2 regions of the Agromyces sp. Y575 genome follow, and region 1 is predicted to be linked to the other one. Evidence: predicted binding sites of a transcription regulator. Region 1 holds the regulator's gene; the other holds the start of a gene.

Evidence for each region. The regulator LexA, encoded in region 1, represses DNA repair genes until DNA is damaged. The targets are predictions, from matches to a motif close to TCGAACANNTGTTCGA.
Region 2: the regulator LexA is predicted to act here: its motif matches at 10,733-10,748, upstream of AC1C2U_RS11720 (DUF222 domain-containing protein).

The regions. Positions count from the first base shown of each region.
Region 1 covers NZ_JCAIUI010000003.1:788,818-804,375, forward strand. The annotation lists gene metE (5-methyltetrahydropteroyltriglutamate--homocysteine S-methyltransferase) at 1-1,780, shown strand, start outside; gene AC1C2U_RS15770 (alpha/beta fold hydrolase) at 1,920-2,699, shown strand; gene lexA (transcriptional repressor LexA) at 2,747-3,424, opposite strand; gene AC1C2U_RS15780 (LysM peptidoglycan-binding domain-containing protein) at 3,694-4,095, shown strand; gene AC1C2U_RS15785 (histidinol-phosphate transaminase) at 4,181-5,272, shown strand; gene hisB (imidazoleglycerol-phosphate dehydratase HisB) at 5,269-5,883, shown strand; gene hisH (imidazole glycerol phosphate synthase subunit HisH) at 5,880-6,518, shown strand; gene priA (bifunctional 1-(5-phosphoribosyl)-5-((5-phosphoribosylamino)methylideneamino)imidazole-4-carboxamide isomerase/phosphoribosylanthranilate isomerase PriA) at 6,618-7,364, shown strand; gene AC1C2U_RS15805 (SseB family protein) at 7,348-8,208, shown strand; gene AC1C2U_RS15810 (pyridoxal phosphate-dependent decarboxylase family protein) at 8,345-9,763, shown strand; gene AC1C2U_RS15815 (ATP-dependent helicase) at 9,865-14,388, shown strand; gene AC1C2U_RS15820 (DNA-formamidopyrimidine glycosylase family protein) at 14,375-15,151, shown strand; gene AC1C2U_RS15825 (DUF1844 domain-containing protein) at 15,239-15,558, opposite strand, start outside.
Region 2 covers NZ_JCAIUI010000002.1:1,179,120-1,194,677, forward strand. The annotation lists gene AC1C2U_RS11665 (phosphonatase-like hydrolase) at 1-593, shown strand, start outside; gene AC1C2U_RS11670 (alcohol dehydrogenase catalytic domain-containing protein) at 604-1,761, shown strand; partial or broken gene AC1C2U_RS11675 (endonuclease/exonuclease/phosphatase family protein) at 1,834-2,496, shown strand; gene AC1C2U_RS11680 (pilus assembly protein CpaE) at 2,667-3,086, shown strand; gene AC1C2U_RS11685 (hypothetical protein) at 3,083-3,646, shown strand; partial or broken gene erm (23S ribosomal RNA methyltransferase Erm) at 3,850-4,638, shown strand; gene AC1C2U_RS11695 (PLDc N-terminal domain-containing protein) at 4,730-4,957, opposite strand; gene AC1C2U_RS11700 (VIT1/CCC1 transporter family protein) at 5,077-5,742, shown strand; gene AC1C2U_RS11705 (hypothetical protein) at 5,774-5,932, opposite strand; gene AC1C2U_RS11710 (NUDIX hydrolase) at 5,935-6,435, opposite strand; gene purL (phosphoribosylformylglycinamidine synthase subunit PurL) at 6,485-8,746, opposite strand; gene AC1C2U_RS11720 (DUF222 domain-containing protein) at 9,061-10,701, opposite strand; gene AC1C2U_RS11725 (MFS transporter) at 11,070-12,287, shown strand; gene AC1C2U_RS11730 (shikimate 5-dehydrogenase) at 12,449-13,264, opposite strand; gene AC1C2U_RS11735 (DUF3817 domain-containing protein) at 13,436-13,897, opposite strand; gene AC1C2U_RS11740 (adenine phosphoribosyltransferase) at 14,315-14,848, shown strand; gene AC1C2U_RS11745 (hypothetical protein) at 14,955-15,275, shown strand; gene AC1C2U_RS11750 (SDR family oxidoreductase) at 15,311-15,558, opposite strand, start outside.

The DNA.
Region 1 (15,558 bases):
GATCGACCGGCTCGCCGACCTCGTGCCCGTCTACGCAGCGCTGCTCGAAGAGCTCGCCGAAGCGGGAGCCGAATGGGTGCAACTCGACGAGCCCGCCCTCGTGAGCGAGAGCATCGACGTCGCGCGCGACCGGGTACTCGATTCCGTCGCCGCGACCTACGACGCGCTGGGCTCCCTCGAGCGCCGCCCGGCGATCTTCGTCGCCGCGCCATACGGCTCGCTCGACGACGCGTTGCCCGCCCTCGCCGCCACCCCGGTTGAGGCGATCGGCCTCGACCTCGTGCGCGGTGCCCTGCCCGAGTCGCTCGACCCCGCGACGGCCGAGTCGCTCGCCGCGAAGACCGTGGTCGCGGGCGTCATCGACGGACACAACATCTGGCGCGGCGACCTGGTTGCCGCCTTCGAGCAGCTCGAAGCAGTTCAGCACCTCGCCGCGTCGGTCGCAGTGTCCACCTCCACCTCGTTGCTGCACGTGCCGCACGACGTTGAAGACGAGGATGCGCTCGATGCCCGACTCGTCGGCTGGCTCTCGTTCGCCAACCAGAAGGTGGGCCAGGTCGCCGCGCTCGGTCGCGGACTTGCGAACGGGCGCGCCTCGATCGAGGGCGAGCTCGCCGCGGCATCCGCTGCCCTCGCCGATCGTGGCGGTGCGCCGGGTGTGCGCGTGCCGGTCGTGCGCGACCGCCTCGCCTCGCTCACGAAGGGCGACTTCGCCCGCGCGAGCTACGACGAGCGTGTTGCGGCGCAGGCGTCGCTCGGCTTGCCCGAGTTGCCGACGACGACGATCGGGTCGTTCCCGCAGACCGGCGAGATCCGTCGTGCCCGCGCTCGCTTCGTGGGCGGCACGCTCACGGGCGAGGAGTACACCTCGCTCATGCGCGAGGAGATCGAACGCGTCGTGCGGTTGCAGGAAGACCTCGGACTCGACGTACTCGTGCACGGCGAACCCGAGCGCAACGACATGGTGCAGTACTTCGCCGAACTCCTCGACGGGTTCGCGGTCACCAAGCACGGCTGGGTGCAGTCGTACGGCTCGCGCTGCACGCGTCCTTCGATCCTCTGGGGCGACGTCTCGCGGCCAGCGCCGATGACGGTCGATTGGTCCGCGTTCGCCCAGTCGCTGACCGAGCAGCCCATGAAGGGCATGTTGACCGGCCCTGTCACGATCCTCGCCTGGTCGTTCGTGCGTGATGACCAGCCGCTCGGCGCCACGGCGCGACAGGTTGCACTCGCCCTGCGCGACGAGATCTCCGATCTCGAAGCGGCCGGCATCCGGGTCATTCAGGTCGACGAACCCGCACTCCGAGAGCTGCTGCCGCTGAAGCGTGCCGACCAGCCCGCCTACCTCGACTGGTCGGTCGGTGCCTTCCGCCTCGCGACCGGCGGTGCGGACTCCGCGACGCAAGTGCACACGCACCTCTGCTATTCGGAATTCGGCGTCGTGATCGATGCGATCAAGAACCTCGACGCCGACGTCACCTCGATCGAAGCGGCCCGCAGCCGCATGGAGGTCGTCGACGACATCGAGACGAGCGGATTCGATCACGGCATCGGCCCGGGCGTCTACGACATCCACTCGCCGCGCGTGCCGAGCGTCGACGAGGTGCAGGCGCTCCTCGAGCGCGCAGCCGCCGCGATCCCCGCGACCCGGCTCTGGGTCAACCCCGACTGCGGCCTGAAGACGCGCGGCTACGACGAGACCGTCGCATCGCTGCGGCACATCGTCGAGGCGACCCGTGCGGTGCGGGCCGGTCGCGCCGCCTCGATACCCACCGGGTAGCACGGGCGAGCGGATGCCGCGGCTCGCGGCATCCGTTCGGCATCCGTTCGGTCAGCGTGCGGATGGGGCCCGGCCGGCGTACGGCCGACGCTCGGCTGGTGCCGAGGCGACGCACAGCCGCAGCGCGTAGCTTGGTCTCATGCAACTCGCGGTCCACGAATCCGGCGGGGGTTCGCGAACCGCGGTCCTCATCCACGGCATCATGTCCGATTCCCGTGCGTGGCACCGAGTGACTGCCGAACTCGAGGCGCAGGGGTTCCGGGTGCTCGCGGTCGACCTGACGGGTCATGGACGCAGCCCGCGCGCTGTGCACTACTCGCCCGCCGCGTGGGCGAGCGACGTCGTCGAGACGCTCACGCCGATGCTCGACGGCCCGCCCGATCTCGTCATGGGTCACTCGCTCGGCGGACTGGTGGCGAGCCTGGTCGCCGATCGGCTCGCGCCTCGCGCGGCGATCTACATCGACCCGGCCTTCTCCTTCCCGAAGGGCGTGAAGGGGTGGGCGTTCAAGGCATTCTTCGCGATAGCACCGAGGCCGCGCCGGTCGGCCCTGGTGCGCATGAATCCGAAGTGGAGTGCGGTCGACGTCGAGATCGAGCTCGCGACGCTTCGAGACTGGGACAAGCGCACCATCCTCGGTTTCACCGATACGCGACCGCTGGTGCCGCCCGTGCGCCTCGTCGCCCCCACTCTGGTGCTCCTGGCGGAGAAGAGCCTGCTGATCACGGCGAAGATCGCCCGGCAGCTGCGCGGACAGGGCATGACCGTCGCGACCCTGAGCGGCACGGGCCACACGGTGTTCCGTGACGATCACGCGGGGTTCATGGATGCAGTGTTCGACTGGTTCAACGCGTTGACGCCTGCCGCGGTCGGGAGCGCTCTCGCCGCGGCTCGACCCGCGGTTCAGACTGCAGCATAGAGCCGTGCCTCCCCGCCGCTCCGGAACGGACTGGCGGGGTTGCCCAGTCAGACTGCTCGGAGCACCGCGACGATCTTGCCGAGCACTTCGGCATGGTCGCCGACGATGGGCTCGAACGCGCTGTTCCGCGGCAGCAGCCAGGTGTGACCGTCGCGCTGGCGGAACACCTTCACGGTCGCCTCGCCGTCGAGCATCGCCGCGACGATCTCACCATTCTCTGCTGTGCGCTGCGATCGCACCACGACCCAGTCGCCGTCGCAGATCGCGGCGTCGATCATGGAGTCGCCCACGACCTTCAGCATGAACAGCTCGCCTTTGCCGACCAGTTGGCGGGGGAGGGGGAACACCTCGTCGATCTGCTGTTCAGCCGTGATCGGCACGCCCGCGGCGATACGGCCGACCAGCGGCACCATGGCCGCGTCACCGACCGGGGTCGGGTCGGAGGAGGTCACAGCGCGCTCGGTGACACCGGGCAATTGAATGAGCACTTCGAGCGCACGAGGGCGGTTGGGGTCGCGCCGAAGGTACCCGGCGAGCTCGAGCTGGTTCAACTGGTGCGTGACGCTCGAGAGCGAGGAGAGGCCGACGGCGTCACCGATCTCGCGCATGCTCGGCGGGTAGCCGCGACTGGAGACCGAGCGCTGGATCATCTCGAGGATCGAGATCTGCTTGGCGCTCAAGCTCTTTCGGCGGCGTGGCCTGCCGGCCGCCTGCACGTCGTCGATGTCGGTGCTCAACGTCTTCGCCCCTCGTAGCGGCCGCTTCGCGACCGGATGTCGGTGATGTCCGGTCGACTCCCTTCCAGACATTCGAAACTGTATCCGCCTCACGCGCGCGCGGCAAACATTTGTTCGAGTGTGTCGCGGAATCCGTCCGTCGGAATTCCCCGCGTCCGCCCTTGCGTTGTTCGTCATTCGAATGTATGTTCGGAACAGAGTTTCGCATCCGGCCCTCCCGGCCGAGGGTCGGATGCGACTCCTACAGGAGGTGTGACATGAGTGCAGCGATCGCTACGACCGGCTTCCAGCCCCCGAAGGCCCTTCCGCGAGAGGAGGCGGCGTCGGTGGCTTCCGCGCGCACGAGGCTCCGGCTGACGCGACGGGGTCGCATCGTGTTCACGTCGCTCGCCGCACTTCCGCTCGTGGTGTGGGCATTCGTGGCGGTGATCGGCGCGGGCGGCGCCGCGGCCGACGTCGAATCCAGGGGCGTCTCGTTCCAGGCTGCGTCGTTCGAGTACACGACGGTCGGGCAAGGCGATTCGCTCTGGGAGATCGCCGAGTCGATCGACCCCGGGGCCGATGTGCGAGAGATCATCGCTGAGATCATGCGACTCAACGGGCTCGATGACGCGGTGGTCGAACCCGGTCAGCGCCTCGCACTTCCCGCCGCCCCGTGACACGCGAATAGGCGAAGCCTCGGGCTTCCGTCGGTCGATGACGGCTTGGCCGAATGGCCTCGGTGCGCATCGTTAGCATTGAAGGGTGACGAGTCTTGAAGACCTCCCCATCCGCGATGACCTTCGTGGTCGCACCCCGTACGGGGCTCCGCAGCAGTCCGTTCCGGTCGCGCTGAACGTCAACGAGAACACGCATCCGATTCCCGAAGACGTCGCACACGATGTGGTCGCTCGCGTCGCCGCCGCTATTCTCACCCTCAATCGCTATCCCGATCGAGAGTTCACCGAGTTGCGCCATGCACTCGCCGGCTATCTGGGCCACGGCCTCGAGCCGGCGCAGATCTGGGCCGCGAACGGTTCGAACGAAGTGCTCCAGCACATTCTTCAGGCATACGGCGGGCCGGGCCGCACCGTGCTGGGCTTCGCCCCGACCTATTCGATGTACGGCCTGCTGGCCTCCGGCACCGGCACCGAGTGGGTCACCGCCGGTCGCGATGACGAGTTCGAACTCAGCCCCGAAACGGCCGTAGCGGCGCTGCGAGAGCACGATCCCGACATCGTGCTGCTCTGCGCGCCGAACAACCCGACGGGTACGCCGCTCTCACTCGAGACGATCGAGGCGGTCGTCGACGCGGCGCGCGGCATCGTGGTCGTCGATGAGGCCTACTTCGAGTTCGCCGACCCCGGAACTCCGAGTGCGCTCACGCTCCTGCCGGGGCGGTCCCGGCTGCTCGTGTCGCGCACGATGAGCAAGGCGTTCGCATTCGCCGGTGCCCGCGTCGGCTACCTCGCCGGTGATCCGGCCGCCATCGACGCCCTCCGGCTCGTGCGACTGCCGTACCACCTCTCCGCGCTCACCCAGGCGGCCGCCCTCGGCGCCCTGGCGCACGCGGCCGAGATGCTCGCGATGGTCGAAGAGATTCGCAGCCAGCGCGAGCGCATCTCGATCGAGCTCCTTCGACTCGGATTCCACCCGTATCGCAGCGGCTCGAACTTCGTGCTCTTCGGCGGGGTCGAAGACCCGCACGCGGTCTTCGAACAACTGCTCGCGCGCGGCATCCTGATCCGCGAGATCGGTATCCCCGGTCACCTGCGCGTCACGGCCGGCACTGAGGCCGAGACCACCGCCTTCCTCGAGGCGATCGCCGTTTCGGCCCCGAATAGGATCGACTCATGACCGCAACGAGATCGCCGCGCACCGCCCGGGTCCAGCGCGAGACGAGTGAATCGAGCATTGACCTCTCGATCGATCTCGACGGCACCGGCACGAGCGATATCGAGACGAGCGTGCCGTTCTACGACCACCTGCTCACGGCGTTCGCGAAGCACTCGCTCACAGACCTCACCGTGCGGGCACGCGGCGATATCGAGATCGACGTGCACCACACGGTCGAAGACGTCGGCATCGTGCTCGGGCAGGCGATCAAGCAGGCGCTCGGCGACAAGCGCGGCATCTCGCGGTACGGCGACGCCCTCGTGCCGCTCGATGAGGCGCTCGCACAGGCCGTCGTCGACATCTCGGGGCGCCCGTTCCTCGTGCACACCGGAGAGCCGACCGGGTTCGAGTACCACCTCATCGGCGGGCACTTCACCGGGTCGATGGTGCGGCACGTCTTCGAGGCCATCGCGTTCAACGCGGGCCTGACCGTGCACGTCAACGTGCTCGGCGGCCGCGACCCGCATCACATCGCCGAGGCCGAGTTCAAGGCGTTCGCGCGTGCATTCCGTCAAGCGAAGGCGTTCGACCCGCTCGTGTCGGGGGTTCCGTCGACGAAAGGCGCTCTGTGAGCCGCACTCGGCGCGTCGTCCTGCTCGACTACGGCTCGGGCAACGTGCACTCCGCTGCGAAGGCGCTCGAGCGCGCCGGTGCAGAGGTGACCGTCACCGCCGACCGCGCCGCGGCGCTCGAAGCCGACGGACTCGTGGTGCCGGGCGTCGGGGCGTTCAAAGCCGTGGTCGACCAACTTCACGCCGTTCGGGGTGAAGAGATCATCGATCGCCGTCTCGCGGGCGGTCGCCCGGTGCTGGGCATCTGCGTCGGCATGCAGGTGATGTTCGAGCGGGGCGTCGAACGCGGAGTCGACTCCGAGGGGCTCGGCGAGTGGCCGGGCAGCGTCACCGAACTGCCAGCCCCGGTGCTGCCGCACATGGGCTGGAACACGGTCGAACCCGGCGAGGGCTCAGCCCTGTTCGCCGGAATCGAGGACGAGCGCTTCTACTTCGTTCACTCCTTCGCGGCGCAGGAGTGGCTGCTCGACGTGCAGCCACCGTTTCCCCGGCCGGCGCTCACGTGGGCCGAGCACGGAGGTCGCTTCCTCGCAGCCGTCGAGAACGGCCCGTTGTCGGCGACGCAATTCCATCCTGAGAAGTCGTCGGATGCCGGCATCCGCTTGCTCGCCAATTGGCTCGGCACGCTCGCCTGAGCCGCTCGGCCGTCACGTGCACATCGCTTCGACTTGGTCGGACTAGGATGCTGTGACTGTGCCGATTCGCAGGCGCGACCGCGATCTCTAGGACAGTGAATGAGTGAATTCAACAAGACCCTCCGCCTCGTATTGCTTCCGGCCGTCGATGTGGCCGGCGGCAAGGCAGTACGCCTGACTCAGGGTGAGGCCGGCACCGAGACCAGCTACGGCGACCCCGTCGACGCGGCGGTCGATTGGGCCGACCAGGGAGCGGAGTGGATCCACCTCGTCGACCTCGATGCGGCCTTCGGTCGCGGCTCGAACGCGGGCGTGCTGAAGAAGGCCATCCGCCAGGTGCGCGGCGTGAACGTCGAACTCTCCGGCGGCATCCGCGATGACGAGTCGCTCGAGCATGCCCTCGCGATCGGCGCCAAGCGCATCAATCTCGGTACGGCAGCGCTCGAGAACCCCGAGTGGGCGGCGTCCGTGATCGCCCAGTACGGCGAGGCGATCGCTGTCGGGCTCGACGTGCGCGGCACGACGCTCGCCGCGCGCGGTTGGACGCAGGACGGCGGCAACCTCTGGCAGGTCCTGGACCGACTCGAAGAAGCCGGTGCCGCGCGCTACGTCGTCACCGATGTCACGAAAGACGGCACGCTGCAGGGCCCCAACCTCGAGCTGCTGCGCCAGGTTCTCGACCGTACGTCGCGCCCGGTCGTCGCGTCGGGGGGCATCTCGAGCCTCGACGACATCATGGCGCTCCGTGAGCTCGTTCCGCTCGGCCTCGAGGGGGCGATCGTGGGCAAGGCGCTCTACGCCGGTGCCTTCACGTTGGCCGAGGCGCTGGATGTCGCTTCGCAGTGACCCCGGCGCCGAGCCGGGTCGCGGTGAGACGGATGCCGCGGCATCCGTCGACTCGCAGTCCGCTGCCGGTGCCGGTGCTGGTACCGACTCCGCCGGAGTGCCGTGGGCGGGGCGGGCGTTCCAGTCGAACGCGCATGCCGCCGACGACGGCCGGGCACCGGAGGCCCTCGGCGCCGCGCTGGACGGTTTCCGCGCGGGCACGATCGGCCAGGCCGCCGTTGTGGCGGAGTTCGGCCGATCGCGTCTCCTGATCCCGCTCCTCGCCGAACTCGGAACCGGCGGTGCGGAGACGGGGGCTCACGGCCTCGCTGTCGACAAGAGCCAAGAGCTCTCGATCGTCACCGTCGAGGGACCTGACGGGCGCAAGGTGCTGCCGGTGTTCGCCTCGGTGCAGGCGATGTCGCGATGGAACCCCATGGCGCGGCCGGTGCCGGCCGACGGAGTGCGGGTCGCCCTCGCCGCCGCTGACGACGGCACCGATCTCGTCGTGCTCGACCCGGGCTCCGCGACCGAGTTCGTGCTGCGGAGGCCGGCGCTCTGGGCGGTCGCGCAGTCCCAGGACTGGCATCCGCCGTTCGATTCCCGAGAGGTCGAGGCCGCATTCCGTCGTTCGATCGACCGGGAGCTCGCGGTGCTCGGTGTGACCCTCCTCGCCGGCGACCCCGACGCGCGACTCGCCGGTCCCGAGCTCGTGGTGCGCCTGGAGCTCATCGGTGGGCTCAGCCGGGAGGAGCTCGACGCGACGACGGCGCGTCTTGCACGTCGGTGGGCGGCCGACGACGTCATTGCGACGTCCGTTGACTCGCTCACGGTCAGGCTCGTGGGTGGCACGCTGCTCGCCTGATCGCCGCCGGCCGATCGCGTGAGCGCTGGCATCGCGCGGGGGAGCGCGTCTGTCGCCTGAATTGGGCCGTTGACCGTTTCCACCATGGCGGCGCACAATCGGGTTGTGCGTGCGGCGCACGGAATCCGGGGTGACCATGGATGGATCGACACCGCCCGGTGGCGACACCGCGTACGACGAAGTGCTCGAGGCGGCCGGTCGTCACGCACGGGAGTGGCTGTCGGAGGTCGGCGAGCGCCGGATTCCGCCGCGCGCGACCCTCGATGAGATCAAGGACCGACTGGGGCGCGAGCTGCCCGTGATCGGTGAGCCCGACCTCGAGGTTCTCGTGCGGCTCGCAGAGGGAGCCGAGCCGGGACTCATCGCGATCGGGTCGCCGCGCTTCTACGGTTGGGTGATCGGCGGCACGCAGCCGGTCGCGCTCGCTGCAGACTGGCTCGTCTCGGCGTGGGATCAGAACACGGGACTGCGAGCGATCACTCCGGGTGCGGTCGCCGTCGAGGAACTCGCGGCGCAATGGCTCCTCGAGATCCTCGGACTGCCGGAGGGCAGTGACGTCGGATTCACGACCGGGGCGACGATGGCGCAGTTCTCGTGCATGGCTGCTGCGCGGAACGAGGTGCTGCACCGCATCGGCTGGGATGTCGAGGCACATGGGCTCGCCGGTGCACCCGCCGTGCGCTACATCGCCGGCGAAGAGCGGCACGGCACGGTCGACCTGGCGGCGCGTTATCTCGGCCTCGGGGCGCCGACGACGGTACCGGCCGACGGGCAGGGCCGCATCCGCGTCGACGAGCTGAGTGCGGCGCTCGCAACGGGCACGGGCCCGGCGATCGTCGCCCTCCAGGCCGGCAACATCCACTCGGGGGCGTTCGACGACTTCGCCGCCGCGATCGAGATCGCCCATGCCGCTGGCGCATGGGTGCACGTCGACGGCGCATTCGGGCTGTGGGCGGCGGCGTCCCCGGCGCTCCGTCACCTCGTGGCGGGATTCGAAGGGGCGGACTCCTGGTCGACCGATGCCCACAAGACCCTCAATGTGCCCTATGACTGCGGCATCGCCATCGTGCGCGATCCTGCGGCGATGCGCCGCGCGCTCGGCATGCACGCGAGTTACCTGCAGGCGACGGACGTCGGCGCGGACCCGCATGAGAAGGTGCCCGAGCTGTCGCGCCGCGCACGCGGGGTGCCGACGTGGGCGGTGCTGCGCTCCCTCGGCCGCACGGGGGTCGCGGGCCTCGTCGAGGGTCTGGCCGAATCGGCCCGTGCCATCGCCGACGGCCTCGTCCGACTTCAGGGCGTCGAGGTGCTGAACGACGTCGTGTTCACACAGGTGTGCATCGCGCTCGATGAGGACACGGCCACAGCCGCGCTCAGCGAGCGGCTGTGGAACGACGGCGAGGTGCTCGCGATGACCTCGCGCTGGCGGGGTCGCACGGTCGTGCGGTTCTCGGTGAGCAATTGGCGCACGGATGCCGCGCAGGTCGCGCGCACGGTCGAAGCCGTCTCCCGTGCCCTCGCCGCGATCCGCGCGGAGACTCCGTCGGTCGAGTAGTGCCCTCCCCGCTGGTCGAGTAGCGCCCGACGAAGGAGGACGCGTATCGAGACCCCCACAACGCTCAGCTCGCAGTCGGTGGCATCCGCTTGAATGGAGTCATGACGGAGGCGCTCGAAGCGTTCTCGCCTGCGACGCGGGCGTGGTTCACCGAGTCCTTCAGCGCGCCCACCGCGGTACAGCGCGGCGCCTGGAAGTCGATCTCCCGTGGCGACCACTCGCTGGTCGTCGCACCGACCGGTTCAGGTAAGACGCTCGCCGCGTTCCTCTGGGCGATCGACCGACTCCACCACGAGGGGGCCGACGCGAGCACCACGGGCACCCGGGTCATCTACCTCTCGCCGCTGAAGGCCCTCGGCGTCGACGTCGAACGCAACCTGCGGGCACCGCTCGTGGGCATTGCACGTACGGCTGCCGCCCATGGTCTCGAGGTGCCCGAGGTGTCGGTCGGGGTTCGCTCGGGTGACACGCCACAGGCCGAGCGACGCTCGCTCGTCGCGCATCCGCCCGAGATACTCATCACGACCCCCGAGTCGCTCTTCCTCATGCTCACTTCGGCTGCACGCGGGACGCTCCGCGGTGTGCAGACGGTCATCGTCGACGAGATCCACGCGCTCGCAGGCACCAAGCGCGGCTCGCATCTCGCGCTCTCGCTCGAACGGCTCGACGAGCTCACGGCGCAGCCGGTGCAACGCATCGGGCTGTCGGCGACGGTGCGTCCGCACGAAGAGGTCGCCCGGTTCCTCGGCGGCACGCGGAAGGTCACGATCGTCGCCCCAGCCTCGGGCAAGCGGTTCGATCTCAAGGTCACGGTGCCGGTCGACGACCTGTCGGACCTCGCAGGCGAGACGAGTGCCGGTTCGGTCTGGCCGCACGTCGAAGAGGCGATCCTCGACGAGGTGCTCGCCCATCGCTCCACGATCGTCTTCGCGAACTCGCGTCGTCTCGCCGAACGCTTGACCGCGAGGCTCAACGAGCTATGGGCAGAGCGCACGGCAGAGCCCGTCGACGCTCTCGTCGAGTCGGCGGCCACTCGCCGCACCCCCGCCGAAGCGGTCGGCGCCTCGGGCATCACGGGTGGTGCCCCGCCGGTCATCGCCCGCTCGCACCACGGCTCGGTCAGCAAAGAAGAGCGCGCCTTCGTCGAAGACGACCTGAAGTCGGGCCGGCTCCGCTGCGTCGTGGCGACGTCGAGCCTCGAACTCGGCATCGACATGGGCGCCGTCGACCTCGTGATGCAGGTCGAGTCGCCCCCGTCGGTCGCGAGCGGCCTGCAGCGCCTCGGTCGTGCCGGTCACCAGGTCGGGGAGGTGTCGAAGGGGCTCATCTTCCCGAAGCACCGTGCCGACGTGCTGCATTCGGCGGTCGTCGCCGAACGCATGATCGGTGGCGCGATCGAAGCACTGCGCATTCCCGCCAACCCGCTCGACGTGCTCGCGCAGCAGACGATCGCCGCGACCGCGCTCGACGAGTGGGACGTCGAGGCGTGGTTCGAACTCGTGCGCCGCGCGGCACCGTACGCGGCATTGCCGCGGTCGGCGTTCGACGCGACCCTCGACCTGCTTGCGGGCCGCTATCCGTCCGACCGCTTCGGCGAGCTCCGCGCCCGCATCGTCTGGGATCGCGATGCCGGCACGATCGTCGGCCGCCGCGGGGCCCAGCGCCTCGCGGTCACGAGCGGCGGAACGATTCCCGATCGTGGCCTCTTCGGCGTGTTCATGGTCGGCGAGGCCGGCCCCGGCCGCCGGGTCGGCGAGCTCGATGAGGAGATGGTGTACGAGTCGCGGGTCGGCGATGTCTTCGCGCTCGGTGCGACGAGCTGGCGCATCCAAGAGATCACGCACGACCGGGTGCTCGTGGCGCCGGCTTTCGGCGAGCCGGGTCGGCTTCCGTTCTGGAGGGGCGACGGCATCGGGCGCCCTGCCGAGCTCGGAGCCGCGATCGGCGAGTTCATCGCCGAACTCGCGGGTGCACCGACATCCGATGCCCTCGTGCGCAGTCGTGTCGCCGGGCTCGACGAGCGCGCAGCGATCAACCTGGTGAAGTTCATCGACGACCAGCGCGCGGCGACCAGAGTAGTGCCCGACGCGACGAACCTCGTGGTCGAGCGGTTCCGCGACGAGCTCGGCGACTGGCGTATCGTGCTGCACTCGCCGTACGGCATGCGCGTGCATGCGCCGTGGGCGCTCGCCATCGGGGCGCGCGTGCGCGAGCAGAGCGGCGTCGACTCGAACGCGGTCGCGAGCGACGACGGCATCGTGCTGCGCATGCCCGACACCGGCGACGATCCGCCAGGGGCCGAACTCTTCGCGTTCGAGCCGGCGGAGCTCACTGAGTTGGTCACGGCGAATGTCGGTGGTTCGGCGTTGTTCGCGGCTCGATTCCGCGAGTGCGCGGCCAGAGCGCTCATCCTGCCCCGCAGCCACCCGGGCAAGCGGTCGCCGCTCTGGCAGCAGCGGCAGCGCGCCTCGCAACTGCTCGAAGTCGCTCGCGACTTCCCCGAGTTCCCGATCGTGCTCGAGGCGGTGCGCGAGTGCCTGCAAGACGTCTACGACCTGCCGGCCCTCACCCGACTCGCCGAGCGCATCGAGCGGCGAGAGCTGCGCTTCGTCGACGTCACCACCGAGTCGCCGAGCCCGTTCGCCTCGAGCCTCCTCTTCGGGTACGTCGGCGCGTTCATGTACGAGGGGGATGCCCCGCTCGCAGAGCGGCGGGCCGCAGCGCTCTCGCTCGATCCGGCGCTCCTCGCCGAGCTGCTCGGCACCGTCGAGCTGCGCGAACTGCTCGACCCAGAGGTGGTCGACGAGGTCGAGCGCATGCTGCAGCGCCTTCACCCCGAACGCGTCGCACGCGGCGAAGAGGGCGTCGCAGACCTGCTCAGCGACCTCGGACCGCTCACGGCCGACGAGGTGGCCGCGCGAGTCGACGACGAGACGGATGCCGTCGCGGCCCTCACTTCGCTCGTCGAGACGCGCCGTGCAGCGCCAGTGCGCTTCGCCGGGGAGTCGTGGTTCGTCGCGGTCGAAGACGTGAGCCGGCTGCGGGACGCCCTCGGTGTGCCGATCCCGCCCGGACTGCCAGAGGTGTTCGGCGAGCCTGTACGCGACCCGCTCGGCGACCTCGTCGCCCGGTTCGCCCGCACACACGGGCCGTTCACCGTTCACGCGGTGGCAGCACGGTTCGGCATCGGCCAGGTCGTGGCATCCGCCGCCCTCGCTCGATTGGGCGGTGAACGGCGGGTGGTCGAGGGCGAATTCCTGCCGCACGGGTCCGGCCTGGAGTGGTGCGACAGCGGCGTGCTCCGCCGCATCCGACGCCGATCGCTCGCGGTGCTTCGCAACGAGGTCGAACCCGTCGAACCGCGTGAGTTCGCGCGCTTCCTGCCGGCGTGGCATCACGTCGGCGGTCGGCTCACCGGAGTCGACGGCGTCGCCGCGGTCATCGAGCAGCTCGAGGGGGCTCGCATTCCCGCCTCGGCGTGGGAGGCGTATGTGCTGCCCGCGCGGGTCGCCGACTACCGGCCCGGCATGCTCGACGAGCTGACCGCGGCAGGCGAAGTGCTCTGGGCAGGAGCCGGGTCGCTCGCCGGCGACGACGGATGGATCAGCCTCCACCTCGCCGAGGCGGCCGAGCTCACCCTGCCGGCCCCGGCATCAGCACCGCTCGACCCGCTCGAGTCCGAACTCATCGCGGTGCTCGGCGGGGGCGGTGGTTTCTTCTTCCGGCAATTGGCCGAGGCGGTCGGGTCCGAAGACGACCGCGCCCTCGTCGACGCGCTCTGGCGGCTCGTCTGGGCCGGACTCGTGACGAACGACACCTTCGCGCCGGTGCGCGGCATGCTCACCGGCGGCGGAGCGCACAAGACCGCGGCGCCGACGCCTCGGGCGAGGCTGCGTGCCGGATCGCTCTCCCGGCGTTCGCTGGCGGCGAGCGTGCAGGCCGGGCGCACGGCAGCGGCGCGCGCGAACCCGCCACGGGCAGCGGGTCGATGGTCGGTGCTGCCGTTCGTGAGCGCCGCGGCGACGCCGCGTGCGCATGCCCTCGGCGAAGCCCTCCTCGAGCGGTACGGCATCGTCACCCGCGGCTCGGTCGTCGCCGAAGGCCATCTGGGCGGCTTCGCACTCGCGTACCGCACGTTGTCGGGCTTCGAGGACTCCGGCCGAGTGCGTCGCGGGTACTTCATCGACGGGCAGGGCGGCGCGCAGTTCGCCACGGGCGCCGCCGTCGATCGGCTTCGCGCCGCCCCGAAGGGCGAGGCCGTCGCGCTCGCCGCGACCGACCCCGCGAACCCGTTCGGTGCGGCACTCGACTGGCCCGAGACCGCCGGCGAGGGCGCACATCGCCCCTCCCGCAAGTCGGGTGCATTCGTCGCGATCGTCGACGGCGAGGCGGTGTTCTACCTCGAGCGCGGCGGGCGCACGGCGCTCGTGTTCACCGACGACACCGACGCACTGTCTGCGGCATCCGCGGCACTCGCCGCCGCTCTCACCCGCGGGCGCTCAGAGCGCCTCCGTGTCGAGACGGTGAACGGCGCTCCGGTGTTCGGTTCGGTGCTCGACCGGCCGCTGCGCGCCGCGGGCTTCCGCGAGACTCCCCGAGGGCTCCGGTTCGATGCCCGAGGGTGACACCGTCTTCCGCGCTGCACGCCAGCTCGACGCCGTGCTCGCCGGGCACGTGGTGACGCGCTCCGACTTCCGCGTGCCGGCGTTCGCCACCGTCGACCTGGCCGGAGAACTCGTGCAGTCGGTCGCCAGCCGCGGCAAGCACCTGCTGATGCGCATCGGTCATCAGGTGGTGCACTCGCACCTCAAGATGGAGGGGGAGTGGCGGGTGTTCCGCCCAGGCGAGCACTGGCGTCGGCCGGCCTGGCAGGCGCGCGCGATCATCGAGGTGACGGATGCCTCGGCAGTCGGTTTCGACCTCGGCACCCTCGAGGTCTTCCCGGCAGGCGAAGAAGAGCAGCGGCTCGCGTATCTCGGCCCCGACCTGCTCGGCGACGACTGGAACGCCGATGAGGCGGTGCGTCGCCTTGCGAGCGCGCCTGAGACGCCGATCGCGGTCGCGCTCGGCGAGCAGCGCAACCTCGCCGGCCTCGGCAACGTCTACGTGAACGAGCTCTGCTTCCTCCGCGGCATCCTGCCGACGCGGCCGGTCGCCGAGGTCGACCTCGAACCGCTGGTGGCGCTGGCCAGCAGGGTCATCCGCGCGAATCGCGAGCGTGCGGTGCGCACGACGACCGGTGATACCCATCGCGGCCGGCAACTCTGGGTGTACGGCCGTGGCGGTGAAGCCTGTCGGCGCTGCGGCACGCGAATCGAGCACGGCCGACTCGGGCGCAACGATCTCGAGCTGCGTGAGACGTGGTGGTGCCCGAACTGCCAGCGCTGACGGGCGTCGGCTCGATCGCCCACCGACGCCGCAGGCGCGGCGACGCGCACGAGACCGCGCGAGTTCAGTCGATGCGGCCCAGCCCGCTCAGCTGACCGGCCCGGTCCACTTCTCGCCCGGGCCCTGCCCGATCGGGTCGGGAATGACCGACGCCTCGCGGAACGCGAGCTGCAGCGACCGCAGCCCGTCGCGAAGGCTTCGCGCGTGCATGTCGCTGATCTCGGGTGCACCGGCGGTGATGAGACCCGCGAGCGCGTTGATGAGCTTGCGCGCCTCGTCGAGGTCGATCTGCTCGTCGGGGTCTTCGGCGAGTCCGACCTTCACTGCGGCGGCGCTCATGAGGTGCACGGCGGCGGTTGTGATGATCTCGACTGCGGCGACCTCGGCGATGTCGCGGGTGGCGCCCT
Region 2 (15,558 bases), on a different contig from region 1:
AGCGCACCGGCATCGTGCCCGACGACGAGTTCGACACGGCGCTCGAGTACGTGCGCGACACCATGGGGCAGTCGAAGATCGAGGTCTTCCGCGTGCTCACCGACGGCGACGAAGATGCCGCGCAACGGGCGAATACGGCGTTCGAGGGTGCGTACGCCGAGCTCGTCGCGAGCGAGGGAGTCGCCGAGATCGAGGGCGCCGCCGACGTCATCAGGGAGTTGCGCGAGGCTGGGGCATCCGTTGCGCTCACGACCGGCTTCGCTGCCGCCACCCGTGACGCGATCATCGACTCGCTCGGCTGGCACAGCCTCGCCGACCTCGTGCTGTCACCGTCCGATGCGGGCCGCGGCCGGCCGTACCCCGACCTGCCGCTCACGGCGCTGCTGCGCACCGGGGCGTCGGCCGTCGACTCGATCGTCGTCGTCGGCGACACCGTGAGCGACATCGAGTCGGGCGTGAACGCCGGCGCGGGCCTCGTCGTCGGCGTGCTGACCGGCGCACACGACCGCGACGCGCTCGCCGCGGCCGGTGCCGACGCCATCATCGACAGCATCGCCGAACTGCCCGCGCTGCTCGGCCTGCGCGGGGAGTAGGCGAGTGTCGATGCACACCGTCGTGCGGGTCGGCGAACTCGACGTGATCGTGAAACCCTCCCCGGTCGCAATGGTCTGGAACGAGCCGGGGCGACCGCACGATGCGCTCGCCGCACCCGGCGTGCGGCTCGCTGAGGGCGAAGCCCTCGTCGAGGTCGAGCTCGCGACGATCTGCGGCTCCGACGTGCACACGGTGCGGGGTCATCGCGCCGCGCCTGCCCCTCTCGTGCTCGGGCACGAGCAGGTCGGTCGCGTCGTCGCCGTCGGCGAGGGCGCGATCAGCGCCGACGGGGTGCCGCTCGAACTCGGCGACCGTGTCGTCTGGTCGGTCACCGTCAGCTGCGGGGACTGCGATCGGTGCCGCCGCGGCCTCACGCAGAAGTGCCGCTCGCTCGCCAAGTACGGGCACGAACGCGTGCACCGCGGATGGGAGCTCTCCGGCGGATTCGCCACGCACGTGCAGCTGCGCGCCGGCACGGCGACGGTGCGGGTGAGCGAGACGCTGCCCGCCTCGGTGGCGGCGCCCGCTTCGTGCGCGACGGCGACGGCCGTGGCGGCGCTCGACGCGGCATCCGCTCGGGTCGATCTCAACGGCGCACTCATGCTCGTGACCGGGGCGGGAATGATCGGCCTCACGGTCGCAGCGATGGCGATCGAAGCGGATGCCGAGGTCATCGTCTCCGATCCGGATGCCGCGCGGCGTGCGTTCGCCCGCAGCCTCGGCGCCGTCGCCGTCGACCCGGCAGCGCGCGGCGCTTCGCCCGAACGGCTGCACTCCGCGTTGGACCGCTTCGCGGCGCGCGGGATGCCCGAAGTGCTCGTGGCGATCGAGGCCTCCGGATCCGCCGCCGCGGTGCGCACCGTCGTCGAGACCATCGGGGTCGGCGGCGTCGCCGTGCTCGTCGGCAGCGTCTCGCCCGGGTCGGAGGTGAGTCTCGATTCCGAGTCGCTCGTGCGCCGGCTCGTGACGATCACCGGGGTGCACAACTACGCGGCCCCGCAGCTCGTGCGCGCCGTCGAGTTCCTCGAGCGGTCGTGGCGGGAGTTGCCCCTCGACGAACTCGTGGGCGCGACGCATCCGCTCACCGAACTCGACCTCGCCATCGACGAAGCCGCGACCGGCCTGCATGTGCGGGTCGGGGTGGCGCCGGGCCGCCGGCCCGTGTGAGCTGCACCCGTGGTTTCGGTCCGTCGCGATTCCGGGCGAGTCCGGAGCATGGAGTCGTAGGCTGATTCGATCATGCGCGTGATCAGTTACAACCTTCGGAAGCACCGGGCGAGCGGCGAACTCGTCGGCATCGTCGAACGGTACTCGCCCGACATCCTGTGCCTGCAGGAATGCGACACGCACGACCTGCCCCAGCAGATCGACTCCCTCGAACTGGTCGACGCGACGCAGAGCAATCGCCTCGGCCTCGCACTGTACTATCGCGCCGACCGGTTCCGGGCGGTGCGCGTGCAGACGTTCGTGCTCAAGAAGTCGCTCCACGACCGGTTGCTGGCACCCGCTCACGAGCGACTCATCGGAGTGCGTCTCTTCGATCTGGAGGCGCAGCGCGAGGTGATCGTCGCGTCGTTCCACGCGGCGCCGCTGACCGCGCTCAACTCGTTGCGACGGCACCAGATCAAGTCGGCGCTCGGCGAGCTGCAGTTTCTCGGGCCCGGTCTGCCGACGCTCATGGTGGGCGACTACAACTACCCGATCTTCAAGGAGAACCTCGGCGAGAAGGTGCGCGACTCGGGGTACGACCTGACCCTCAGCGACAAGCGCACGTACACGCGGTACAAGTTCTTCCGCGGGCACTTCGACCTCGCGACCTCGGTCGGGCTCGACATCGTCGGCATCGAGACGCTCGCGCGAGGCTCGTCCGATCACATGCCGATTCTCGTGGATGCGAACTACAGTGAGCCCGGTTCGGTGGGCGGCGCGGGGGCCGTGGGTTCGGTGGGTGCCGCGAGTTCGGGGGGTGCCGCGAGTTCGGGGGGTGCCGCGGGTTCGGTGAGCGTGGTGTACGAATCGGGCGCGGTCAGCGAAGCAGACGAGCCGAGCATTCCGGGCGCGGCAGGCATCCCGTGATCAGCCGCGAGCTCGCGCTCGCGTTACGGGAGGCCGGGCTCACGTGGCATCCGGAATCTGGTGACCGCTTTCAGCTCGACCTGCCCGACTCGGTCGAGACCGAGGTCGAGGCCGACGTGTTCACGGTCAGTGAGATGACGATCGAGGCGCACCGGTTCCCGACCGGCACCATGCTCGGGTTCAACGGCACCACCGAGTGGGCGCTCGACTCGGTCTCGATCGGCGACGCCGTGTGGCTGCCCCGAGAAGACCAGCTCCGGGAGCTGCTGCGATCGACATTCCGTGCGCTCCGGCGACTCGACGACGCGTTCGAGGTCGAGGTCGATCTCGCCGGCGAACAGCGGCGCTTCGAGCATCCGGATGTCTCGGAGGCCTACGGCCGAGCCCTGCTCGAGCTCATCGGCCGGTCGCGATGACGGATGCCGCGGGCGACGCGCCGGCCGGCATGGGTGATGCCGGCGGGCTCACCGTCGCGCAGGGCGTTACGGAAGCGGTCGCGCAGGCAGTTGCCGCCCTCCGTGTCGGCGCAGCTCGCGACGAAGCGCTCGCCGAGTACGTGCCGGAACGGCGAGTCGTGGGAATCCCGCGCGCTGCGAGGATGAGCTCGCTCGGCCGGGTGTGGCGGCTCGGTGCGCTGCTCCTCGCTGCCGACGGCGGCCTCCTCGCGACGGGCAGGGTGGTGCGGGCCGAACTTCCTGCCCGTCGCAGCACACCGGCGGCGGCGATCGCCGAGCAGCGCGCCTTTCGGGCTGCCGCGATCAAGGGTGGCTTCAGCGAGGGCGAGACCGTGAACTTCGACGCGGCACCGGTCAGCCTCGTCGAACTGGCTGGCGCCGGGGCATCCGGACCCCTCGTGGTCGTCGGCGATGCGGTGTTCGTACGCTGGAATCCGGCCGGGCCCGACGCGCTCACCGCCCTCGACCGGTATCTCGCCGACCGCATCGAGCTGCTCGTGAACCCGCCGTCGGGCGCCTGAGCTGCTTCCGGGCTGCGCGCGATTTGCGCATTTGCTAGTGTCGACGATCGTGTCCTGTAATTTCTCGGCAATGATCATTCGGCCCCGCACCGCCTGAGGCGGGGCGACCGAACACTTTTCGCGTCCCTCCGCCTCGGCCATAACCCTGGCCGCGGTGCGTCTTCGGCGTGCCCGGCTGACGATCCTCGCCAGCGGAGCTTTCATTGCGCACACACACTTCTTCTTCCACCTCTGCCCACCCATTTGCGTCCGACGTCGGCGGCCGCCACGAGCTCGGGCAGAACTTCCTCGTCGATCAGAGGGTCGTCGAACGAATCGTCACGTTGACCGCCCGGACACCGGGCCCGATCGTCGAGCTCGGTGCCGGGAGCGGTGCACTCACGCGCCCGCTCGTCGACCTCGGGAGGCCGCTCACCGCGCTCGAGATCGACCCTCGGCGAGCGGCCGCGCTGCGTCGTGATCTCGGCAGTGCAGCGACCGTCGTGCAGGCCGACGCGCTCACGTGGCGGTACCCCGTCGAGCCGCACGTGGTCGTCGGCAACGTGCCGTTCCATCTCACGACGGCCATCATGCGATCGCTCCTCGCCCGCGCGCACTGGACCGACGCGGTTCTCCTCACCCAATGGGAGGTCGCGAGGCGACGCTGCGGGGTCGGTAGCTCGAGTCTCCTGACGGCCCAATGGGACCCGTGGTTCGAGTTCACGCTCCACGGGCGCGTGCCTGCGCGCGCGTTCCGACCGTCGCCGTCGGTCGACGGCGGGGTCTTCACCATGGAGCGGCGTCGGCGGCCGCTCGTCGACATGGTTGATCGCCCGGCGTACCAGGCATTCGTCGCCGAGGTCTACCGCGGGCGCGGGCGGGGGCTCGCGCAGATTCTGACGCGAACGTCGCGACCGCTGAGCACCGATCGAGCGCGGATGCTGCTGCGCACACTCGCGATCCCCGACCACGTGCTGCCGACGAGACTCACGTGGCAGCACTGGGCCGCCGTCTGGACGGAAGTCCGATCGAGCACCGGAACGAGCACCGGAACGAAGACCCGTTCTCGCCGCGGACCCCAGCGCGAGCCGCGGACGCGCGGCGCTAGCGGAGGTCGCGGGTGAGGCGAATGCCGAACGGATGGGGCCCGGCGGCGAACCACACGATCGAGCCGACGAGCGGGAAGCAGATCACCGCGATCGCCCAGACCCACCGTTCGAGCTCGTTCAGCTCGTCGCTGCGGAAGATGCGCGACACGACCCAGAGGATGACGGCGAGGTACCCGACGGCCAGCACGAGTGCGACGAGGTTCCAGGCGAAGAATCCGTCCAATGTCTCATCCGTTCGTCGCAATCGAGCGCAGCAGGTGCTCGTCACCGACAGGCTACCTTCACGCCCGGTGCATTCGGGCGTTCACCGCCAGAATGGGTGCATCGGCATGGGGAGGGCGCATGAGGTGGTACCGCACCGACGCGGCCCGCGACTTCGCCGTTGCCGCCAACGACGGCATCATCACCACCGCCGGTGTGCTGCTCGGTTTCGCCGGCGCCGGCGCATCGAGCACGACGCTCCTCGTCGCCTCGCTCTCGGCCCTCGTGGCGGGCTCCGTCGCGGGCTTCGGGGCGAAGTACGCGGAACTCGCGGCCGAGCGCGACACCGAGCGGGCGCTGATCATCGAGACGGAGCGCGACATCAGCGAGGACGCGAGCGACGATCTCGAGGACCTCGCCGCGCACTTCGTCGATCGCGGTGTGCCGCGCGACCTGGCGCGCGAAGTCGCCCAGCGGATGCACGCGCATGACGCCGTCGGTGCCCAGCTCGAGGCCGAGCACGGCATCGACGAACCGATGCCGGCTTCGGGCCCGTTGCTCGGCGCGTTCGCGAACGCGGCGGCACTCGCCACCGGTTCGCTGCTTCCGCTGATCATGCTGCTCTCCTATCCGGCCGCCTGGGAGGAGTGGGCGGTCGCCGTCGCGACCCTCATCTCGCTCGCCGTGACGAGCGTGCTCATCGCGCTCTCTGCGCGTACCTCCGTGCCCCGGGCGCTGCGCCGCACGATCGGCATCGGCGTGGCGACGATGGGGCTCAGCTTCCTCGCGGGTCTCCTCGTCTTCTGAGCGGGCGCGCGGAGTCAGCGGCCGCGGCCACCTACTCCGCGGCCACCGGCGCCGGTCTCGCTGCCATGGCTGTGGCGATGGCCGTCGCTGGCGCGCGGATGCAACGCACGACGACGCCGATGACGATCGCGAGTGCGAACACCGCGGTCGGCACCCAGATGAGGGTGGCCTGCCACGACTCGGAGGCCACGGTCAGAACCCGTAGGGTGTGACCGGGGCGAGCGTGCCACGCCGCATCGCGTCGAGTACGGCGAGCTCGTGCGGCACGACCGGGTCGGGCAGGCCGTCGAGCGGGAACCAGGCGAGCTCGGCCGCCTTGTCTTCCATCGGGCGAGGCTCTCCACGCCATTCGGTGGCGGCGAAGAACACGTCGATGCGTTCGTCGATCGCCCGATGCGGCGTGCCCTCGGTGCGGTGCATGACGGTCAGCACCGTGAGCGCCGACTCGTCGAGATCGACGCCGAGCTCTTCGCGGGTCTCGCGAACCGCGGCCGCGAGAAGCGACTCTCCGGCCTCGACATGACCGGCCGCGCCGCACGCCCAGTGCTCGTCGAAGTACCCCGTGCCGTGGCGCAGTTGCAGCAGCACTTCGTCGCCCCTTCGCAGCACGACGTAGGCGGCCGGGATGACCGCGAATCTGCCGTGCGACGCGGCATACGCCTCGGTGTACACGGTTCCGTCGGACTCGGTCATCGGGTCTCGATACGCTTCGCTACACGACCAACAACTCGACCGGCGTGCGTCAGTACCCGACGATGGGCCCGAACGCCTCGGCGAGCGGGGCGCGGTTCACACCGCGCAGCTCGTCGATGGAGAGGGTGAAGAGACCCTGCACTTCGAGGGCGGCGGATGTCGCATCCGTCACGCCGATGCGCCGCACCGGGTAGTCGCGGCCCTCGCAGAGCCCACGGAACTTGACGTCGTCTTCGCGGGGCACCGTCACGATGACCCGGCCGGAGGACTCGGAGAAGAGTGCGGTCGCGAGGTCGATGCCGGCGTCGCCGGCGACCTCGTCGAGCACCACGCGGGCGCCGAGGCCGAAACGACCGACCGCTTCGGCGAGGGCGACCGCGAGGCCGCCATCGGAGAGGTCGTGGGCCGAATCGATGAGCCCCTCGATCGCAGCCGCGTTGAGCAGCTCGGCGAGGCGCTTCTCACCGGCGAGATCGACGGCCGGCGGGCGTCCGCCGAGGTGGCCGTGCACGACGCCGGCCCACGCGGAGCCGTCGAGCTCGAGCGCGGTGTCGCCCAACAGGTAGATGTTGTGCCCGTCATCCTGCCAGCCCGACGGGATGCGGCGCGCGACGTCGTCGATCACGCCGAGCACGGCGATCACGGGCGTCGGGTGGATCGGCACATCGCCGGTCTGGTTGTAGAAGCTGACGTTGCCGCCCGTGACGGGAATGCCGAGCTCGAGGCATCCGTCTGAAAGGCCCTCGACCGTCTCGGAGAACTGCCACATGACCTCGGGGTTCTCGGGGGAGCCGAAGTTCAGGCAGTCGGAGACGGCCGCCGGCACCGCGCCGGAGACGGCGACGTTGCGGTACGCCTCGGCGAGGGCGAGCTTCGCGCCCTGGCGCGGGTCGAGCTGCGAGTAGCGCCCGTTGGCGTCGGTCGCGATCGAGACGCCGAGGCCGGACTCCTCGTCGACGCGCACCATGCCCGCGTCGTCGGGGTAGCTGAGCGCCGTGTTGCCGAGCACGTACTTGTCGTACTGGTTCGTGACCCACGCGGCATCCGCCTGGTTCGCCGAGCCGATGAGCTGCAGGAACTGCGCGCGGATCTCGTCAGGCGTCGTGGGCCGGTCGAGCTTCGCGGCGGTGTCGGCCTGCAGCGCGTCGATCCAGGTGGGGTAGGCGACGGGGCGCTCGTAGACGGGGCCGTCGACGGCGACGGTGCGCGGGTCGACGTTCACGATCTCTTCGCCGTGCCACATGATGCTGAGGCGGCCGGTGTCGGTGACCTCGCCGAGCACGCTCGTCTCGACGTCCCACTTCGCGACGACCTCGAGGAAGCCGGCGAGCTTCTCGGGGCGCACGATCGCCATCATGCGCTCTTGACTCTCGCTCATGAGGATCTCTTCGGGCGTGAGCGTGGGGTCGCGCAACAGCACGTCGTCGAGCACGATCGCCATGCCGCCGTCGCCGTTGGAGGCGAGCTCGGAGGTCGCGCACGAGATGCCGGCTGCGCCGAGGTCTTGGATGCCCTCGACGAGGCCGCCCGCGAAGAGCTCGAGGCAGCACTCGATGAGTACCTTCTCTGCGAAGGGGTCGCCGACCTGCACCGCGGGGCGCTTGGTCGGGCCGCCCTCGGCGAAGGTGTCGGAGGCGAGGATCGACGCGCCGCCGATGCCGTCGCCGCCCGTGCGGGCGCCGAAGAGCACGACCTTGTTGCCGGCGCCCTTCGCGTTGGCGAGGTGCAGGTCTTCGTGGCGCATGACGCCGACCGCGAGGGCGTTCACGAGCGGGTTCGCCTGGTAGATCGGGTCGAACCAGGTCTCGCCGCCGATGTTCGGCAGGCCGAGGCAGTTGCCGTAGAAGCTGATGCCCGACACGACGCCGTGCACGACGCGTGCAGTGTCGGGGTGGTCGATCGCGCCGAACCGCAGGGCGTCCATGACCGCGACCGGGCGGGCGCCCATGGAGATGATGTCGCGCACGATGCCGCCGACGCCGGTTGCTGCGCCCTGGAACGGCTCGATGTAGCTCGGGTGGTTGTGGCTCTCGATCTTGAAGGTGACCGCCCAGCCCTCGCCGACGTCGATGACGCCCGCGTTTTCACCCATGCCCACCATGAGGTTCTTCTTCATCTCGGGCGTGACCTTCTTGCCGAACTGCTTCAGGTAGATCTTGCTCGACTTGTAGGAGCAGTGCTCGCTCCACATGACGGAGTACATCGCGAGTTCGGCGCTCGTGGGGCGGCGGCCGAGGATGTTGCGGATGCGCTCGTACTCGTCGGGCTTCAGGCCCAGCGCGGCGTACGGCTGCTCCTTTTCAGGAGTCACTGCGGCGACCTCGACGGTGTCGAGCGCCGGCGTCGCGGTGCTCCCTGAGCCCGTCGAAGGGGCAGCGGTGTTGGCGGGGGCTTCAGTGGTCACGAGTGGCGAGCTCCAGAGAACGGCGGCGAGCGGATGCCGCGGGGCGGATGCCTGACCCCGCAAGTCTACCGGCCGCTGTGGTGCGACTGCGGCGCCCCGACCGGGCGCTGTGGTGCGACCGTGGCGCCCCCGACCCGGCGCTGTGGTGCGACCGTGGCGCCCCGACCGGGCGCTGTGGTGCGACCGTGGCGCCCCGACCGGCCGTTGCGATGCGACCGGTCTCACGCAACCGCTGTGACCACTCCGGCGGCCGAGGCTGAGGTGGTGGGCACGGGCACGGGCATGGGCACAGGCGTGGGCAACGACCGCTGCCGTTCGACCTGCGGCGAATTGTCGGGATGCCGTGCTGGGCCATGGCGAGACAGGAGGTGACGCGCTGCCACATTGCCCGGTCGGGGCCGTTGCTCGGGGTCGAGGTGTGCGGGCGGGACGAACCAGCTGCGAGCATCGCGGATGAAGATGCTCCACCCGTCGTCGTGGACCCGATGATGATGGAAGCTGCAGAGCATGATGCCGTTCGCCACGTCGGTGCGGCCACGGTGGCGCTTCCACCACGCGATGTGGTGAGCCTGGGCATGCGACGGGGGTCGGTGGCAGCCCGGCCATGCGCAGCCGCCGTCTCGTTCGACGAGCGCGATCTTCTGGGCCGGGGAGAATCGCCTTGCCGCGCGGCCGAGCTCGAGGGGTTCGCATCCGTTGCGCATGAGCAGCGGGGCGACCCCGGCCGACTCGGCGAGTTCGCGCGCGGTGGTGGCCGACACGGGCTGATCGACGCCGTCGATGTTCGCGTGCCCACGCCCTGTCACGAGCGCATCGACATCGATGCGGGCGACGACGCTGACCCCTCGAAGTGCTGGCGGTGCGGCCGCGCTCGAGAGGGACAGCCTCGCGATGTCGGCCAGCGCATCGGCGTTCATCTGCCCGATCGTGCGTTCTTCGCGGAAGAGGGGGTCGGCGGCCTCGACCTCGCCGTCACCTGGGTCGGACACGAAACCTGCGCCAGAATCGCCGTCAGCGTTGCCGTCAGCGTTGCCGTCGGCGCCGGAGCCGGGCGCCGTGTGGTCGCCCGTCGCCCCGAACGGACGCTTCGCATCTCGTGCCCGGTGCAGTTCGGCACCGACGAGCGCCTCGATCGCGAGCTTGATCGGTGCCCCGTTCGCCGGATCGAACGCGCCCTTCAGATTGATCATGCCCGCCGCGTCTTGCCAGATGGAGAGACCTCGCCGGGACCGGAGCTCGTCTTCGCGCGGCTTCACACCGTCTGGATCGAGGTGCGCTTCGAGCTGTTTGATCAAGCGCGTGAGCCCGTCGACGCCGACCATCGGAGCGCGGTCGACGAGGAGCAGTTCTGCGGCGTCGACCTCGTCGCGCGCGACGACCGGCGGCAGGTGGTCGAGAAACCGGCGGATGACCTCGGCCGCAGCGACGCCGAGCGTGCCTGCATCGAGCGCGGAAGCAACATGCGGATGCCGCGGGGGCAGGGCCTCGCCGGTGAACGAGGCACGGTGGCTCGTGGCCTGACCCACCGCGACGAGCCGTGCGGCATCGGAGTAGCGGCCGCCGGTCGTCTGTGCGATCAGCCGCTCGGGCGAGGAGAAGCCGTGCTTTCGCGACAAGTCGTCGCCGTCGCCACCGCCACGCGAGCGCTCGGCGATGCCGGCTGCGCAACGTGCTTGCAGGGCCTCGACGCGGCGACCGAGCCTGGCCAACGACTCGGTCGCGCGCATGAGCCCGTCGTCGCTCATGACGCCGATGTCGGCCTCAGCGTCGCGCGACGCGGCGAGCAGGGCTCCCGCCCACTCCTGCAGCACCGACGCGCACACCGCTTCGAGTTCGCGGAGTGCTGCAGGGGCTTCGGGCATGTCACTATTCTAGCGGGTTTCAGACTCAAATACGAATGAATGTTCGAATGTGGAGAACTCGAGTGGGACGCCCCGAGGTGCACCGCCCCGAGGTGCACCGCCCGAATGCGCCGCCCCGAAGCGCGCCGCCCCGAGGTGCACCGCCCCCGGAACCCGAGCCGCCCACGAGCCACCCGCGAACCTCCACGAACCCCGCGAACCCCCACGAACCACCTGCACCCAGCGGCATCCGCTCTGTAGACTGAACGCGGTCGCCGCATTCTCGGCGGCCCTGGGCGCGCACATCAGCGCGCAGTCGACCCGCCGTCGGCCACTCGCGGAGCCCCGCCCCGCCGTCCGCGGGGAACGCCCTTCGCTCAGGTACTCCCATGACGCCGTCCACTCCCGTCGATCGAACCGACACCACGCCCGCCCTCGCGCCGCCGTTCCCGTGGCTCGGCCTCATCGTGCTCGCCGCCGCCGTCTTCCTCTCGGTCACTATCGAGATGATCCCGACGGGCCTGCTGCCCGACATGAGCCGCGAGCTCGAGGTCAGCGAGCCCCTCATCGGCCTGCTCGTCACCGTGTTCGCCGCGACCGTCGTGGTGCTCACGGTGCCGCTGTCGGCCCTGACCAAGCGGATGCCGCGACACACCCTCATCGTCATCGCGCTCGCCGTGCTCGCGGTCAGTTGCGTGCTCACCGCGTTCGCGCCGAACTACGGCACGGTGCTCGCCACCCGCATCCTCGGCGGCGCAGCCCACGGCCTGTTCTGGTCGGTCGTCGGTGCGTACGCAGGCCACCTCGTGCCGAAGGAGCAGCTCGCCCGCGCCGTCTCTATCAGCGTCGCGGGCGGCTCGCTCGCGTTCGTGCTCGGCGTTCCGCTCGGCACGGCGCTCGGCCAGGCCTTCGGCTGGCGGCTCGCGTTCGCCGGAATCGGCGTGCTCACACTCCTCGGCGCCCTCCTCGTCTGGCGATTCCTTCCTCCAGTACGGCACCATGCGGGCGAGACGGATGCCGCGCCGCTCCGTCTGCGCAGTGATCCCACGTTCGTGCCCGTACTCGTCGTCTGCCTGATCACCGCGGTCACGATGGTCGGTGCGTACACCTTCTACACCTACGTCGCGCCCTTCATCACCGAGGTCATGGGACTGCCGGCCAGCGCCATCAGCCCGATGCTGCTCGCCTACGGCATCGCGGGCGCGGTCGGCCTCGTGTTCGCGGGAACCGTGCTCGGACGCCGCCCCACCGTCGGACTCGCCGTCGCGCTCATCGCGACGGGCCTCGGCGTCGCGGGTCTCGCGCTCTTCCCGCAGGTGCCGGGCGTCGGCATCGCGTGCTTCCTCCTGTGGGGCACGGCGTTCGGGGCGCTCCCGCCGATGCTCAACACACGCTTGCTGCATTCGGCGTCGGCGCGCATCCGCGATGCCGCGGCATCCATCTACACGACGGCCTTCAACACCGGCATCGGCGGCGGGGCGCTGCTCGGCGCGATCCTGTTCGGCGTGATCGGGCTCGGCGGACTTCCGTGGGTCTTCGTGGCGCTGCTCGCGTGCTCGAGCACCGCCCTCATCTGGACCGCTGCCGTCAATCGCGTGCACCGCTGACGATTCGACCGTTGGTCGAGTCGTTTCCGTTGGTCGAGTCGCGAGCGAAGCGAGCGTATCGAGACCTGGGGGCGGGGTCTCGATACGCGGGCTCCTTCGTCGCGCACTCCTCGACCGGCGGTGGGGCTCCTTCGTCGCGCGTTACTCGACCGGCGGGGCAGCTACTCGGCTCGTGAGAACGCGGCGGCGCGCTCGATCTGCTCGCGCGTGAGCGGCACGCCCGTATAGCGCTCGAACTGCGCCGCTGCCTGCATCGCGTGCACCTCGGCCCCGCTGATCACGAGCTTGCCGGCGGCCCGCGCTGCTGAGACGAGCGGCGTCTCCGCCGGGAACGCGACCACGTCGAACACCACGGATGCCGCACCGACATGCTCCGCCGAGAACGAGAGCGCCGAAGCATCCGCCCCGTGCATGCCGAGCGGGGTGACGTTCACGATGACGTCGGCGCCGGGCTCGGGATCGGTCGGCGTCCACGCGTAGCCGTACTGCCCGGCGAGCGCCGGCCCGAGAGAAGAATTGCGCGCGACGACCACCACGTCGTCGAAGCCCGCGCCGCGGAACGCCGCGACCACGGCCTTCGCCATGCCGCCCGAACCGCGCACGAGCACGCGCTGCGCGGGGTCGAGCTCGTGCTCGGCGATGAGCTGCGCGATCGCCTCGTAATCGGTGTTCGACGCGGTGAGCACGCCGCCGTCGTTCACGATCGTGTTGACCGACTCGATCGCCGCCGCCGAGGGCTCGACGACGTCGACGAGCGGGATCACCGCCTCTTTGAACGGCATCGACACGGAGCATCCGCGAATTCCGAGCGCACGGATGCCGCGCACGGCGCCCTCGAGGTCGTCGGTCGTGAACGCCTTGTAGATGAAGTTCAGGCCGAGCTCGTCGTAGAGGAAGTTGTGGAACCGTGTGCCGAGGTTCGACGGCCGGCCCGCGAGCGAGATGCAGACCGCCATGTCCTTGTTGAGGATGGGCATGCTGCAATCTTCCCGCAGCCGCAGCCGCAGCCGCAGCCGCAGCCGCAGCCGCAGCCGTTGGTCGAGTAGCGCGAAGCGCGTATCGAGACCCTGCCGATCGGTCTCGGCACGGCATCGGCGACCACAACAGCGTCGACGTCCGAGAGCGGATGCCGCGGCATCCGCACCTCATCAAGCCTCGCGACCCCCGGGCGGGCCGATCACGAGCAGCCCCGCGAAGACGACGGCGATGCCGACGACCGCGAGCGACACGAGCAGCACGGGCCGCGCGAGGAACCAGCGCAGCAGTCCGTTGACCCAGTTCGAATCGGCGGGATGATCCGTTTTCTCGCGGCGCCAGTCGCCCTCGAGGTGGCCCTTTCGCACGAGCCACAGTTCGAAGGGGATGGTCGCGTAGGGCACGATCGCGGTGAGCACGGCGAAGGCGATGCGGCCGACGTTCCAGCGCTGGTTGACGCCGATGATGACCGAGGCGAGGGCGTACGACAGGAACACGAACCCGTGGATCGAACCGCCGACGAGCACCGCCCACTCGACGCCGGCGGCGTACTTCAGGATCATCGCGACGATGAGGATCGTCCACGTGACGGCCTCGGCGAAGGCGAGGCCGCGGTACAGGCGTTTCGGTGACACAGGCGCTCCAGAGCTCGGTTGCTTCCATCGTGTCAGGCCCGGCTGCATGCCCGCATCGAACGAACGATTGACCCATCTGCTGGTTGAGCCTGTCGAAACCCCCCGTCTTTTCTGCTGGTTGAGCCTGTCGAACCCCCCCCCCCCCCGTCTCCTCTGCTGGTTGAGCCTGTCGAAACCCCCCGTCTCTTCTGCTGGTTGAGCCTGTCGAAACCCGCCGTCTCTTCTGCTGGTTGAGCTTGTCGAAACCGTCGTCTCCTCTGCTGGTTGAGCCTGTCGAAACCCGCCGTCTCTTCTGCTGGTTGAGCCTGTCGAAACCGTCGTCTCCTCTGCTGGTTGAGCCTGTCGAAACCGTCGCCTCGAGGTCTCGACGAGCTCGACCGGCACTCGCGCTCGGCCGGTGCGCGGTAGCCTTGGCCGGTGACCGAGCAGTCTGCACGCGAGCTCGTCTCGAGCCTCATCGCGTCGATCCCCGATTTCCCCGAACCGGGCGTGACGTTCCGCGACCTGACCCCGGTGTTCGCGAGCGGGCCGGCGCTGCACGCGCTCGGCACCTCTCTGACGGAGCCGTTCGCCGGCCGGTTCGACGACATCGGCGGGGTCGAGGCGCGCGGGTTCCTCATCGCGGGTGCAGCCTCGGCGATCTGCGGCGCAGGCGTGCTCACGATTCGCAAGGCCGGAAAGCTGCCGCGAGCGGTACTCCGTGAGGACTACGCCCTCGAGTACGGCACCGCAGCGCTCGAGGTGCACGAGGGCGAGTTGCCGCCGGGTTCCCGCGTACTCATCGTCGACGACGTGCTCGCGACCGGCGGTACGGTCGCGGCCGCCGCACGGCTCGTCGAACGCGCCGGCTGGCAGGTGGCCGGCATCTCGGTCGCCCTCGAGCTCACCGACCTCGGCGGGCGCGGCGCGCTCGGCGACCGCTACGAGATCTTCTCGCTGCTGCAGTACTGAGCGCTCTTTCGGCCAGAGCGGATGCCGCGGACTCCGAGCGCCGCGGAACCGCCATGGTCATCGCGGACGTTCCTTGGTAGCGTTTGCCTCCGAACGAGGAGGTCCGATGCGGGACAGCATGCCGAAGCGAACGCTCTGGTGGGGCGTCGCCCTGTCGCTCGCGGGAGCCGTCCTGGCCGCGTACGTGCGCCCTGAGCTCTACGCGACAGCTTGGCTCAACGCCCAGCCCGGGCAGACCGTGCTGATCTTCTGGCTCCTGGCGATCGACCTGGTGAACACACTCGTGCTGCCGCTCGGCACCGCGCTCATCGCGGCATCCCTCGTCATGTTCTACATCCGCGGGCGCTCGCAGCCCGTCGCCGTCGACGCCGAGCGCCCGAAGCGCTGGGTGCTGCCCGAACCGCTCGAGCGCCGCACCGACCGCTGAGCCGGCCGGCTCTGGCGTCGCTCGCGCGGGGAGTGTCACCGGCGTCCGCCGTCGAGGCGCAGGGTCTCGCCGGTGAAGTACGGGGCGGACATGATCCACAGCACCGCGTCGACGACGTCTTCAACGGATCCTGTCGCACCGACGAGCGTCCGGGAGGCGGCTGCGGTGAGGAACGCCGCCTTCTCCGCACCGCGGGCGTCCCAGAGACCTGAGTCGATGATCCCCGGAGAGATCGCGTTCACGCGTACCGGAGCGAGTTCGGCGGCCAGGTGTTGGGCTGCGA